3 regions of the Paraburkholderia sp. BR14320 genome follow, and region 3 is predicted to be linked to each of the others. Evidence: predicted binding sites of a transcription regulator. Region 3 holds the regulator's gene; each other region holds the start of a gene.
The links. The regulator LexA, encoded in region 3, represses DNA repair genes until DNA is damaged. The targets are predictions, from matches to a motif close to ACTGTATNNNNATACAGT.
Positions count from the first base shown of each region.

Region 1: a site for LexA is predicted at 1,876-1,893, ahead of AB3X89_RS30440 (PA0069 family radical SAM protein). Genes of this name have one in related genera too.
Region 2: a site for LexA is predicted at 1,945-1,962, ahead of recA (recombinase RecA). Genes of this name have one in related genera too.

Region 1 is NZ_JBFPKG010000045.1:53,574-57,979, reverse strand. It holds gene AB3X89_RS30450 (D-amino acid dehydrogenase) at 1-1,138, opposite strand, end outside; gene AB3X89_RS30445 (Lrp/AsnC ligand binding domain-containing protein) at 1,319-1,807, shown strand; gene AB3X89_RS30440 (PA0069 family radical SAM protein) at 1,951-3,102, shown strand; gene AB3X89_RS30435 (TM2 domain-containing protein) at 3,138-3,605, opposite strand; gene AB3X89_RS30430 (sorbosone dehydrogenase family protein) at 3,803-4,406, opposite strand, start outside.
Region 2 is NZ_JBFPKG010000013.1:43,528-47,933, forward strand. It holds gene recX (recombination regulator RecX) at 1-759, opposite strand, end outside; gene recA (recombinase RecA) at 767-1,843, opposite strand; gene AB3X89_RS14925 (response regulator) at 2,098-2,907, shown strand; gene AB3X89_RS14930 (sensor histidine kinase N-terminal domain-containing protein) at 2,917-4,406, shown strand, end outside.
Region 3 is NZ_JBFPKG010000006.1:187,057-191,462, forward strand. It holds gene AB3X89_RS08935 (universal stress protein) at 1-20, shown strand, start outside; gene AB3X89_RS08940 (DUF2939 domain-containing protein) at 92-709, opposite strand; gene AB3X89_RS08945 (hypothetical protein) at 829-1,173, opposite strand; gene lexA (transcriptional repressor LexA) at 1,276-1,926, opposite strand; gene AB3X89_RS08955 (sulfate ABC transporter substrate-binding protein) at 2,239-3,285, shown strand; gene cysT (sulfate ABC transporter permease subunit CysT) at 3,444-4,340, shown strand; gene cysW (sulfate ABC transporter permease subunit CysW) at 4,337-4,406, shown strand, end outside.

The DNA.
Region 1 (4,406 bases), on a different contig from region 3:
CGTGGCCGGTGTTCAGGAACAGGTTCGGCACCGGCGTGCGGCCGACGATCGGCGTGCTGTCCGGCGTCATCGGCCGCAGACCGGTCCAGAACGTCGCCTTCGACGTGTCGCCGCCGCCCGGGAACAGGTCGTTCACCGAAAGCTCGAGCGTCTTGCGGCGCGCCTCGCGCAGTGATTTGTCGAAGCCGACGACCTCAGCCATGCCGCCGACGCGAATCCGGTCATCGAAGCGCGTGATCGCGATCTTGTAGGTCTCGTCCAGCACGGTCGACACCGGCGCGGCAGCCGAGTCGACGATCGGCGCGGTGATCGAATAACCCTTCAGCGGATAGACCGGAATCTTCACGATGCCGTCGAGGAAGCGCGTCGAGTACGAGCCGAGCGCGACCACGAACGAATCCGCGCGCACCAGTTCGCCGCCGCACTGCACGCCGGCGATGCGGCCGCCCGTCATCGCGAGTGCGTCGATCGGCGTGTTGTAGCGGAACTTGACGCCCAGCTGCTCGGCGAGCGCCGCGAGGCGCGTCGTGAACATCTGGCAGTCGCCGGTTTCGTCGCCCGGCAGGCGCAGGCCGCCGGTGAGCTTGTGCGACACCGCGGCGAGCGCCGGTTCGGCCTTGCCGAGTTGGTCGGCGCTCAGCAGTTCGTACGGCACGTTGGCTTCCTGCAGCACGGCGATGTCTTTCGCTGCGCCGTCGAACTGCTGCTGCGTGCGAAATACCTGCAGCGTGCCGCCGGTGCGGCCTTCGTACTGGATGCCGGTGTCGGCGCGCAGCGCCTGCAGGCAGTCGCGGCTGTATTCGGCGAGCCGCACCATGCGGCCCTTGTTCACCGCATAGCGCGGCGCCGTGCAGTTCTGCAGCATCTGCCACATCCATTGCAGCTGGAATGCGGTGCCGTCGAGGCGGATCGCGAGCGGGGCGTGCTTCTGGAACATCCACTTGACGGCCTTCAGCGGCACGCCCGGCGCGGCCCACGGCGACGCGTAGCCCGGCGAGATCTGGCCCGCGTTGGCAAAGCTGGTTTCGAGCGCCGGGCCGGCCTCGCGATCGATGACGGTCACTTCGTGACCGGCGCGCGCGAGGTAGTACGCGCTTGTTACACCGACGACGCCACTGCCCAAAACGACGACTCGCATAGCTGCTCCAGATATCCAAGAATTGAGTGAGGGCAACGCGCGCTTCGATGGATTCGATCTGATTCGATTCAACGAGCTGCAACGTGAGGTGAAATGCCGTCTGCCCAGTGATAACCGCTATACTATTAACTGCGAAGCAGGTTTTGTTATCGTATTTTCATCATTTTCAGCAAAAACACCATGCGTACCCAGCGCCATCCCGTGCGGGCTCTCGATAAGCTCGATCACAAGATCCTGCGGCTCCTGCAGCAAGACGGCCGTATGGCGATGAAGGACCTGGCGGAACGGGTCGGTTTGTCGGTGACGCCGTGCATCGAGCGCGTCAAGCGGATGGAGCGCGACGGCGTGATCACCGGCTACTACGCGCGCGTGAACCCGGCCGAGCTGGGCGCGGCGCTGCTGGTGTTCGTCGAGATCACGCTCGATCACAAGAGCGGCAACATGTTCGACCAGTTCCGGCGCGAGGTGCAGAAGATCCCCGAGGTGCTCGAGTGCCACCTCGTATCGGGCGATTTCGACTATCTGATCAAGGCGCGCATCGGCGAAATGGCCGATTACCGCAAGCTGCTCGGCGACATCCTGCTGCAGTTGCCGGGGGCGGTGCAGTCGAAGAGCTATGTGGTGATGGAGGAAATCAAGGAGACGCTGACGATCGCGGTGACCGACTAAGTGTCGATCGCTGACGGGATTGGCCGCGCATCTCGCGGGCAACGAAGTGCTCGACAAACGGCGTAAACACTGTATATTTATACAGGTGTTTGCGCCGTTTTCCTTTTGCGCTTCCAGTTTGCGTTTGCTCTGCGTGGCCCACCGTGGATGATCCCGACACCCCTGACATTCCCGAATTTCCGATCGCGCCGCCGGCGCCTCGCAAGGGGCGTGGTGCGGTCACGAACCTGCAAGGCCGCTATGAAGTCGACCAGCGCGAGGCCGTCGACGACGGCTGGCAGGCGGCCGGCGATGACGGTGAGCCGAAAGTGCTGCGCACGCAGGTGTTCGAGGAGCGCGCGAAAACCATCCTCACACGCAACGCGTCGCCCGACATTCCGTTCAATGTGTCGCTGAATCCGTATCGCGGTTGCGAGCACGGCTGCATCTATTGCTTCGCGCGGCCCACGCACAGCTACCTCGGGTTGTCGCCGGGGCTCGATTTCGAGAGCCGCATCTACGCGAAGATCAACGCGCCCGAACTGCTCGAGCGGGAACTGTCGAAGAAATCATATGTGCCCGAGGCGATTGCGCTCGGCGTCGCGACAGACGCATGGCAGCCGGCCGAACGCGACTTGCGGCTTACGCGGCGGGTGATCGAGGTGCTCAGCGAGCGCAATCACCCGTTCGCGGCGATCACCAAGTCGTCGCTGATCGAGCGCGACATCGACCTGCTCGCGCCGATGGCGGAGCGCGGCCAATTCATGGCGGCGATCACCATCACCACGCTGGACGCCGACATCGCGCGCACGCTCGAACCGCGTGCAGCCACGCCGTCGCGCCGGCTACGCACGATCCGTACCCTCAGCGAGGCGGGTATTCCGGTCGGCGTCAGCATCGCGCCGGTGATCCCGTTCATCACCGAACCGGACATGGAGCGCGTGCTCGAAGCATGCGCGGAAGCGGGCGCCAGCAACGCGAGCTATATCGTGCTGCGATTGCCGTGGGAGGTCGCGCCGCTGTTCAAGGGTTGGCTGAGCGCACACTTCCCGGATCGGGCCGAGCGCGTGATGCACCGTGTGCACGACATGCGGGGCGGCAAGGATTACGACTCGTCGTTCTCGACCCGCATGAAGGGAGAGGGCTTATGGGCGGATCTGCTCAAGCAGCGATTTCACAAGGCCGCGCGCCGGTTGGGGCTGAGCGGACGTGACCGCGGCATTCTCGACATGTCGCAGTTTCGCCGGATCGAGTCGCCGCGCGCCGAGCAGGCAAGCGAACCGGCTCGCGACAATCCGCAACTGAGGCTTTTCTAGCGTGCGGGAATACCTGCTGGTCCCGCTACGGTGCGTTACTGCGAAATTGCTTTGGCCGCTTCGACCTGGCTTTCGAAGTAGGTCTGAAATGCGAGCGCGAGACCGGTCATCAGCAGAAACGCACCGATCAGCAGCGAAAAGATCACGACGAAAATGACGGTCCAGCCGGAGCGGCTTTTGCGTTGCGTGTGGGCGTTGAATTGTGCATCCCATTTCTGATCCGGGCGTAGCCCGTAGACGAGCGCGGCCAGAAACGCGGCGAACAGCGAAACCGCGCCGATCGACGCGAGCACCCAGCCGAGGATCGACGCGCGCTCGGTCGCGATCAGCAGCATCACGCCGGGAGTGCCGATCAGCGTGCCGAGCAGATGGGCCCAGCCGAAGATGTCCCGCATGCCATGCAGATAGAAGCGGTGGGCGCCAAGGCTGCCGAACAGGAACGCCAGCGCGGCGGTGAGCGTCTTGGATCTGAAGCGCGGGGAGGTCGAGGCAATGGTGGACATGAACGCGTGGGCAGAGTGACAGGCGGTCGAAAGGAGCGGCGCGCCGCAGGACGTGGACCGACGCGCATTCTACGCCTGCGGCGGGCGGGTGGTCACGTTGAGGGCGAGCGCCCGCGCTGAAAGCGCGGTGGCGAAACGCGCCGGACCTGGCTGAAGACTGGTGCAGCCTCTCAGCCACACGCGCATGCATCCGCGCGCTACGGCGCCGAATATGTGACGCGATAGATCGCGCCGGCGGTATCGTCGCTGATCAGCAGCGAACCGTCCGGCAGCGGCAGCACGTCGGCGGGACGGCCCCACACCGATTCGCCGGGTTGCAGCCAGCCTTCGGCAAAGACTTGCTGGCGTGCGTGGCTGCCGTCAGGGTCGGTGATCACGCGCACCACGCGGTAGCCGACCTTCTTGCTGCGGTTCCAGGAGCCGTGCTCGGCGATGAAGATGTTGTTGCGATAGTCGGCCGGAAACATCGGGCCGTCGTAGAAGCGCATGCCAAGCGCCGCCACGTGCGCGCCAAGCTTGACCACGGGCGGCGTGAATTCGCTGCATGGATGATCCTTGCCGAACTCGGGGTCGGGCGTGTCGCCGCCGTGACAGTACGGAAAGCCGAAGTTCATTCCGACTCGTGACGCGCGGCTGAGCTTGTCGCTCGGAACGTCGTCGCCGAGCAGGTCGCGACCGTTGTCGGTGAACCACAGTTCGTGGGTGACCGGATGCCACGCGAAGCCGACCGAATTGCGGATGCCGCGCGCGACGACCTCGTAGTGGCTACCGTCCGGGTCCATGCGGCCAATCAGCGCGAAG
Region 2 (4,406 bases), on a different contig from region 3:
GTCCCAGATGTCGTCAATACCCTTCAGGATTTTGCCGATCGTCGCGCCGGAGAAGCCGCGCGACGCCAGGAAGCGCGCCTGCTTCGCGCGCTCGGCCGGGGTTTTCGGCAGCTGGCCGAACTTCTTGCGCCAGACCGCCTGAGCGCGCGCGAGTTCGGTTTCACGCAATTGCGCACTCGCCTCTTCGACCAGCGCTGGGTTCAGCGCGTGCTGCTTCAGTTCGCCGAGAATGCGGCTCGTGCCGAGCCGCGTTGCGCGCCGGTGAACCAGACTTTCCGCGAAGCGCGAGTCCGATAGCCAGTTTTCGGCTTCCAGTGAGTCAAGCACCGTGTCGAGCGAATCGGTTTCCTCGACGTAGGGCTTCAGCTTGCGCGCGAGTTCGGCGCGGCTATATTCGCGACGCGACAGATAGCCGAGCGCGCGCGCTTTCAGCGGACGGGTTGGGCGTTGGGACTTTCTGCTGTCGTCTTGGTCGGCCAGCCCCGGTTTCGCTTCGCCGGCCTGGCGACGCGAACGGGTGTAGGTGACTTCGGAGGGGGATTGGGAATCGTGTCCGGAGAGATCCGGGCTGGACGATGCTGCAGGGGATCCGGACCGTGTACGCTGCGGCCCGCGGCCTGCGGCGCGGTCATGTGCGTCGAACGATTCGAACGGATCGAATGGATCGCCGGAATCAGGCGATCCATCCGCCGTGTCGCGCGGGCCGTCCGGATAGCGTCCGGAGTCGGAACCGGACAGAGGCCGGCCTTTGCGTATCACGTGATGCTTACTCTTCTTCGCCCGCGACTTCAGCGTCCGCGCCGGTCACGGCGTCCGCCATCGCGGTGACGCCCAGCGATTCGCGGATACGGTTTTCGATTTCGCGAGCGATGTCCGGATTTTCGCGCAGGAATTCACGCGCGTTGTCCTTGCCCTGACCGATCCGCTCGCCGTTGTAGCTGTACCATGCGCCAGCCTTGTCGACGATCTTCGCCTGCACGCCGAGGTCGATGATTTCGCCCTGACGCGAGATGCCCTCACCGTACAGGATGTCGAAGATGGCTTCGCGGAACGGCGGCGACACCTTGTTCTTGACGACCTTCACGCGTGTTTCGTTGCCGATCACTTCGTCGTTCTTCTTGATCGAACCGATGCGGCGAATGTCCAGACGCACCGATGCGTAGAACTTCAGCGCGTTACCGCCCGTGGTGGTTTCCGGGTTGCCGAACATCACGCCGATCTTCATGCGGATCTGGTTGATGAAGATCACGAGGCAGTTCGTGCGCTTGATCGTGCCGGTCAGCTTGCGCAGCGCCTGCGACATCAGACGCGCCTGCAGACCCGGCAGCGAGTCGCCCATTTCGCCTTCGATTTCCGCCTTCGGCACCAGCGCCGCGACCGAGTCGATCACGATCATGTCGATCGAGCCCGAGCGCACCAGCGCGTCGGCGATTTCGAGCGCCTGCTCGCCGGTGTCCGGTTGCGAGACCAGCAGGTCGGCGACGTTCACGCCGAGCTTGCCCGCATATTGAATGTCCAGCGCGTGTTCCGCGTCGATGAACGCCGCAGTGCCACCGAGCTTCTGCATTTCGGCGATGACCTGCAGCGTCAGCGTGGTTTTACCGGACGATTCCGGACCGTAGATTTCGACCACGCGGCCGCGCGGCAAACCGCCGACGCCCAGTGCGATGTCGAGGCCGAGCGATCCGGTGGAGACCACCTGGATGTCTTCGACTGCCTCACCTGCGCCGAGCCGCATGACCGACCCTTTGCCGAACTGCTTTTCGATCTGCGCGAGCGCGGCGGCGAGAGCCTTGCTCTTTTCAGCAGTCAGTCCAGCCGAGCCTTTCTTGCTTTCTTCCATGAATCGTCCTTTGCTATGATGAACGGCGTCTGAGGCAGGTGTGCACCCGTGGTTTCACTCGAATTGAGCGGAGCCTGCAGGACATCACACGAAACGCAGACACTGTATAAAAAAACAGTGGTTTTGGCAAGCGCGATTATGATGCGAACGCGCATTTTTAATGTCGCGTCACCCCCACTACCCACAATAATGTTCGGAGACCGCTGCGCGCCGGGGCAAGCCCCACGGTGCCGGCAAAGCCAGGCTGGCGCACCATGCGAATTCTGATTGCCGAAGACGACAGCATACTCGCGGACGGTCTGGTTCGATCACTCCGCCAATCGGCCTATGCGGTCGATCACGTCAAAAGCGGCGTAGAAGCCGATACCGCGTTGTCAATGCAGACGTTCGACCTATTGATCCTCGATCTGGGCCTGCCGCGCATGTCCGGGCTGGAGGTGCTGCGCCGCCTGCGCGCGCGCAATTCGAACCTGCCCGTGCTGATCCTGACCGCCGCAGACAGTGTCGACGAACGCGTCAAAGGCCTCGACCTCGGCGCCGACGATTACATGGCCAAACCCTTCGCACTGAATGAACTCGAAGCGCGCGTGCGCGCGCTGACGCGGCGCGGTGCCGGCGGCGGCCCGACCGTCGTGCGGCATGGCTCGCTGTCGTTCGATCAGGTGGGCCGCATCGCCTATGTCAACGACCAGGTGATCGATCTGTCCGCGCGCGAGCTCGGTCTGCTCGAAGTGCTGCTGCAACGGATCGGCCGGCTGGTCTCGAAAGAGCAGCTCGTCGACCATCTGTGCGAATGGGGCGAGGAAGTCAGCAACAACGCGATCGAAGTCTACGTGCACCGGCTGCGCAAGAAGATCGAGCCGAGCGGCGTGCGCATCATCACCGTGCGCGGGCTCGGCTACTGCCTCGAAAAAGCGGCGCCGCCCGCGAATGCGAACAGGCCCGCCGCCGGCTCCGAGCCGCAAACGGCGCAAACGGCGCAAACGGCACAAGCGGCACAAGCAGTACCACCTTCCCCCGCGCCGTCGTCCGCCGCGATGCCGGCGAGCCATCACTACAAATAGAGGCCAGCGATGTCCGCACGCGCTGATCGCGCCACGGCGCACGCGGCGGACCTCGACGAGGCGCGCGACGCGCGCTACGCCAACCCGTTCGCCCCGCCCGACGAAACCGAAGCCGCCGCCGAGGCGCGTCCGCGCTCGCTGTTCGGCGAGATTCTCGACTGGATGCTCGCCCCGCTGCTGCTGTTGTGGCCGATGAGCCTCGCGGTCACCTATCTGGTCGCGAAATCGATCGCGAACGGGCCGTTCGACCGCGCGCTCGAAACCGACGCCTATGTGCTCGCGCGCCAGATCCATCCGGTCAACGGCGTCGCGGAGCTGTCGCTGCCCGACTCGACGCGCGACTTCCTGCGCGCCGACAACGTTGACAGCGTGTTCTTCCAGGTGCTCGGCACGCGCGGCGAGCTGGTGGCCGGCGAGCGCGACATGCCGCTGCCGCACGAGGAGGACCGCCCGCCACCGGGCCTCGTCGAATTCCGCGACGACGTGCTGCGGGGCAACGACATCCGCGTCGCGTATACGACCGTCGAGTTTCCGCAGACGCCGGGCGCGCAGCCCGTGCTGGTGCAGGTCGCCGAAACGCTCGACAAGCGCAGCCAGCTCGCCAACGACATCATCAAGGGCGTGATCCTGCCGCAGTTCGTGATCCTGCCGCTCGCGATCCTGCTCGTGTGGTTCGGGCTATCGCGCGGGCTCGAGCCGCTGCATGCGCTGCAGGCGCATATCCGCGCGCGGCGGCCGGACGATCTGTCGCCGCTCGAAGCGCGCCGCGCGCCGCCGGAAATCGAGCCGCTCGTCACGTCGTTCAACGATCTGCTCACGCGCCTCGAACAGAACATGGAGCTGCAAAAGCGCTTTATCGCCGACGCCGCGCATCAGATGAAAACGCCGCTCGCCGGGCTGCGCACGCAGGCCGAGCTAGCGCTGCGCCAGAACGCGTCGGCCGAGGTGCATCGCTCGCTCGAACAGATCGCGACGAGCTCCGAGCACGCCGCGCGGCTCGTCACGCAGCTGCTCGCGCTCGCGCGCGCGGAAAACCGTCGGTCGGGGCAGATCTTCACGCCGGTCGAACTCGGCGAACTCGCGCGCAGCGCGGTGCGCGAATGGGTGCAGGCCGCGCTCGCCAAGCAGATGGACCTCGGCTACGAAGCGCCCGACGAGCCGGTCGAGGTCGCCGGCAATCCGGTGATGCTGCGCGAAATGCTGTCGAACCTGATCGACAACGCGATCCGCTATACGCCGGCGGGCGGCCGCATCACCGTGCGCGTGCGGCACGACGCCCCGGCGCGGCTCGTGCATCTGGAAGTCGAGGACACCGGGCTCGGCATTCCGGCCAGCGAGCGCTCGCGCGTGGTCGAGCGCTTCTACCGGATTCTGGGCCGCGAGGGCGACGGCAGCGGCCTCGGTCTCGCGATCGTGCGCGAGATCGCGGCGATGCACGGCGGCGAGCTCGCGATCGACGACAACGTCTACCAGGAGTCGCCGCGGCTCGCCGGCACCCT
Region 3 (4,406 bases):
AACAGGCGGCCGCGGCGTAACCCGAACAAACCTGACACGCGGCTGGCCGCAATGACCAGCCCGCGCATCCCTTCAGTTCACGGCTTGAACCTCACTCGTTCAGATTGATCGCCGCGAGCTTCCACGTGACCAGACCTTCGCGACGGAAGATGGCCGAATAGTTCGCGTTGCCTTCGCCGCGCCGGTAGGTGACCACAAACTCGTTGAGACTCCGGTAGCCGGCCGTGCTTTGACGCCCGGGCGGCGGCGCGCTTGCCTGCGTGGGGGTGTCGCCCGCGGACGGTGCGGCCGGCGCTTCACCGCCCGCGGCTGGTGGGGCGGACGGTTGCTCGCCCGGTGTGCCGCGCGGCGGCATGCCGTTCAGCAGTGCCGCGACGCCGTCGGGTGTCGCATAGGCATCGACGAGCGGGCCGATCAGTGTCACGCCGATCACCGCGCCGATCGTGGCCATCTTGTTGCCGGCATCCGCTTCGAGCCGGCGCGTCAGCATCGCGCCCACCTGCTGCTTCAGGCTATCGCGTAGCGCGGGGAAGTCGACGTACTGATTGACGGTTTGCACGTCACGCGCGTCTGCCGCGCGTTTCAGATTGTTCACCGCGAGATACGGCGACGCGTAAATAAACCCCAGCGCGGCAATCACGATCACCACGATCAGCGTGATCAGCAGCGGCCGGGTGGCGCTGCCCTGTGTGCGTTTCGGAATGGTCATCGAATGGGACTCCACGTCAGTGATGATCTAACGTCGACCACGGCGAGGTCGAAACGATCCCATCCCACGCGAATCTCTGAACATCCGAAGTGCTTATTGCATGCGTGCTCAGAATTCGCTCAGGCTTCGAACACCGCGCCGTGCACGTTGGCTTCGTCGGCTATGCAACGATCGATCATACGGCATACGGCGTCGACCGTGCCGACCATGATCAGTCGCGACGGTCCATGATAGACCCGCACCGGTGCGCGGCGCGCGGGCTCCGCGATATTCAGCGCCGAATTCAGCGATACGCGCGCAAACGCCGGCAACGACGACGGCAGACCGCAAGCTTCGGCAGTCACGTCGAACAGCGACGGCGTGCGCGCCGCGGGCGCCTCGAGCGGCGCGCAAGGCGTGAGCTTGCGCAGATGGCGCAGACGGCCGAACTGGCGAAAAGGCAGCAGACGGGCAAGGCGTTCCATGAGTTCCTCCAGACGATGCAGCTTAAATGCGCGGCGTAATGCGGGCGTTAATGCGGCTTGGGTCGGACAAACCGGCGCGAGCGTTCCGGCAACAGCGAAGGATCAGAACTCGCTGGGGCGAATCAGCCCGACCGCGATCCCTTCGAGCGCGAAATCCGCGCTGCCGGTTTCCACGAAGATGTTGTCGTAGTCGGGGTTTTCGGCGATCAGCTCGATGCCGTTCGGCCGGCGCTTCAGACGCTTGACCGTCACGTCGTCGCCAAGGCGCGCAATGATGATCTGGCCGTCTTTCGCTTCGCTGCGCTTTTGCACCGCGAGCAGGTCGCCGTCGAGAATGCCCGCGTCGCGCATCGACAGGCCGCGCACCTTCAGCAGGTAGTCGGGCTTGCTCGAGAACAGCGCCGGGTCGCACGCGTAGTGCTGCGAGATATGTTCCTGCGCGAGGATCGGGCTACCCGCCGCGACCCGGCCGATCAGGGGCAGTGACAACTGCATCAGGCCCGCATGTGGCAGCGTGAACTGGTGCGGCGCATCCTCCTGCCCGGACAGCAGGCGGATGCCGCGCGACGCGCCGGCCGCCAGTTCGATCACGCCCTTGCGCGCCAGCGCGCGCAGATGCTCTTCCGCGGAATTGGCCGAACTGAAACCGAGTTCGGCGGCAATTTCCGCGCGAGTGGGCGGAAAGCCGGTGCGTTCGATCGCGCGGCGGATCAGATCGAAAACCTGCTGCTGTCGTGCGGTGAGTTTTGTCATGGCCACTGTATGTATGAACAGGTGACTGTATTTTTATACAGTATTCGGCGCATTTCAAGCTTTACTTTAAGTTCGGCGCAAGGGGCGCGCTGGGGCGTCGTTTATCGGCGACATGGCGGCGTTTTCGGCGTCGGAACAGCCGGCGCGTCTGCCGTTACCACTTTTGGGCATTAAAAAATGAGGAAACATTATTTTTAATGATGAAAGCCCTTCGATAGACTGGCTTCCGGGTTGGCGCTCATGTGCACGTGACCGCGACGCAAAACGACACCAGACGCTTATCAGCGGACCATCACGCGGAGAAAAACTGAAATGAACCATCGGCATACGGGGCTTGCGGCTCGAACCAGAAAACTGATCACGGCGCTTGCCGTCGGCGCGGCGGGTACGCTCGGCATGTTGGGCGCAAGCGGTGTCGCGCACGCCGACACCACGCTGCTGAACGTGTCCTACGATCCGACCCGCGAGCTGTATCAGGACATCAATCAGGCATTCAGCAAGGAATGGAAGGCCAAGACCGGCGAAGCCGTCACCTTCAAGCAGTCGCACGGCGGCTCGGGCGCGCAGGCCCGCTCGGTGGTCGATGGTCTGCAGGCCGACGTCGTGACGCTTGCGCTCGCTTACGACATCGACGCGATCGCGAACAAGGGGCTCGTCGACAAGAACTGGCAGAAGCGTCTGCCGGACAACGCATCGCCGTACACGTCGACGATCGTGTTTCTGGTGCGCAAGGGCAACCCGAAGCACATCAAGGATTGGGACGATCTGGTGAAGCCGGGCGTGTCGATCGTGACGCCGAATCCGAAGACCTCGGGCGGCGCGCGCTGGAACTACCTGGCCGCTTGGGCGTACGCCGAGCATCAGCCGGGCGGCAACGCCCAGAAGGCCAAGGAGTTCGTCGGCAAGCTGTACAAGAACGCCGGCGTGCTCGATTCGGGCGCGCGCGGCGCGACCACCAGCTTCGTGCAGCGCGATATCGGCGACGTGCTGATCGCGTGGGAAAACGAGGCGTTCCTGTCGGTGAAGGAGTTCGGCCCGGACAAGTTCGAAATCGTGGTGCCGTCGGCGAGCATTCTGGCCGAGCCGCCGGTCGCGGTGGTCGACAAGGTCGTCGACAAACACGGCACGCGCAAGCTGGCGGACGCGTATCTGAACTTCCTGTATAGCGAGGAAGGCCAGGAGATCGCCGCACGCAATTTCTATCGTCCGCGATCGAACAAGGTGCCGGCCGATCTGACCGCGAAGTTTCCGAAGCTGAAGCTGTACACGATCGACGATTCGTTCGGCGGCTGGACCAACGCGCAAAAGACCCATTTCGCGGACGGCGGCGTGTTCGATTCGATTTATCAGCCGCAGTAACAACCACGGCCTGAAGCACAGGCACAGGCAAAAGAGCGCGCCCAGTGGGCGCGCTTTCGGCTAACCGGGGTCCGGTGGCCAGCAGGGCGGCAACACCGCAGTACGGCAACACAGCAAAACGAACAACCGCGAGCATCAACCATGAACGAGTATCCAGCATGACCACGTTGACTTTCCGCAAGCCGAGCGCATTGCCCGGCTTTGGCCTGACACTCGGCATCACGGTGGCTTATTTGAGCCTCGTGGTGCTGATTCCATTGGCGGCGACCTTTCTGAAAACCGCGACGCTCGACTGGGACCAGTTCGTGCGCGCGGTCACGTCGCCGCGCGTGCTCGCGTCGTATCGGCTGACGTTCTTCTCGGCGCTCGGCGGCGCGCTGATCAACGCGGTGTTCGGCTTTCTCGTCGCGTGGGTGCTGGTGCGCTATAGGTTTCCGTTCAAGCGCATCGTCGATGCGGTCGTCGATCTGCCGTTCGCTCTGCCCACCTCGGTCGCCGGTATTTCGCTCGCGGCCGTGTATGCGGGTAACGGCTGGATCGGCCAGTTCCTCGCGCCGCTCGGCATCAAGATCGCGTTCACGCCGGTCGGCGTGCTGGTCGCGCTGACGTTCATCGGCCTGCCGTTCGTCGTGCGCACGGTGCAGCCGGTGCTCGAGGAGTTCGAGCGCGAGCAGGAGGAGGCGGCCGCGTGCCTCGGCGCGTCGCGCTGGCTCACGTTTCGCCGCGTCGTGCTGCCGGCCGTGTTCCCGGCGCTGCTGACCGGCTTCGCGCTCGCCTTCGCGCGCGCGCTCGGCGAATACGGCTCGGTGATCTTCATCGCCGGTAATGTGCCGATGAAGTCGGAGATCACGTCGCTCCTGATCATCACGAAGCTCGAGCAGTACGACTATGCGGGTGCGACGGCGCTCGCGGTCGTGATGCTGGTCGTGTCGTTTCTGATGCTGCTGCTGATCAACACGCTGCAGTGGTGGCTGCAGCGCCGCACGAGCCGCGGCAATGCGGGGCCCGCGCCAGCTGCCACGAGCGTCGCCGCAATCGGTGGAGGTGCGCCATGAGCCGCCGTCCGACCAACCCGGCAAGCGGTGCGCGCCGCCCCGATCCGGTCAGCGAACCGCCCGTTG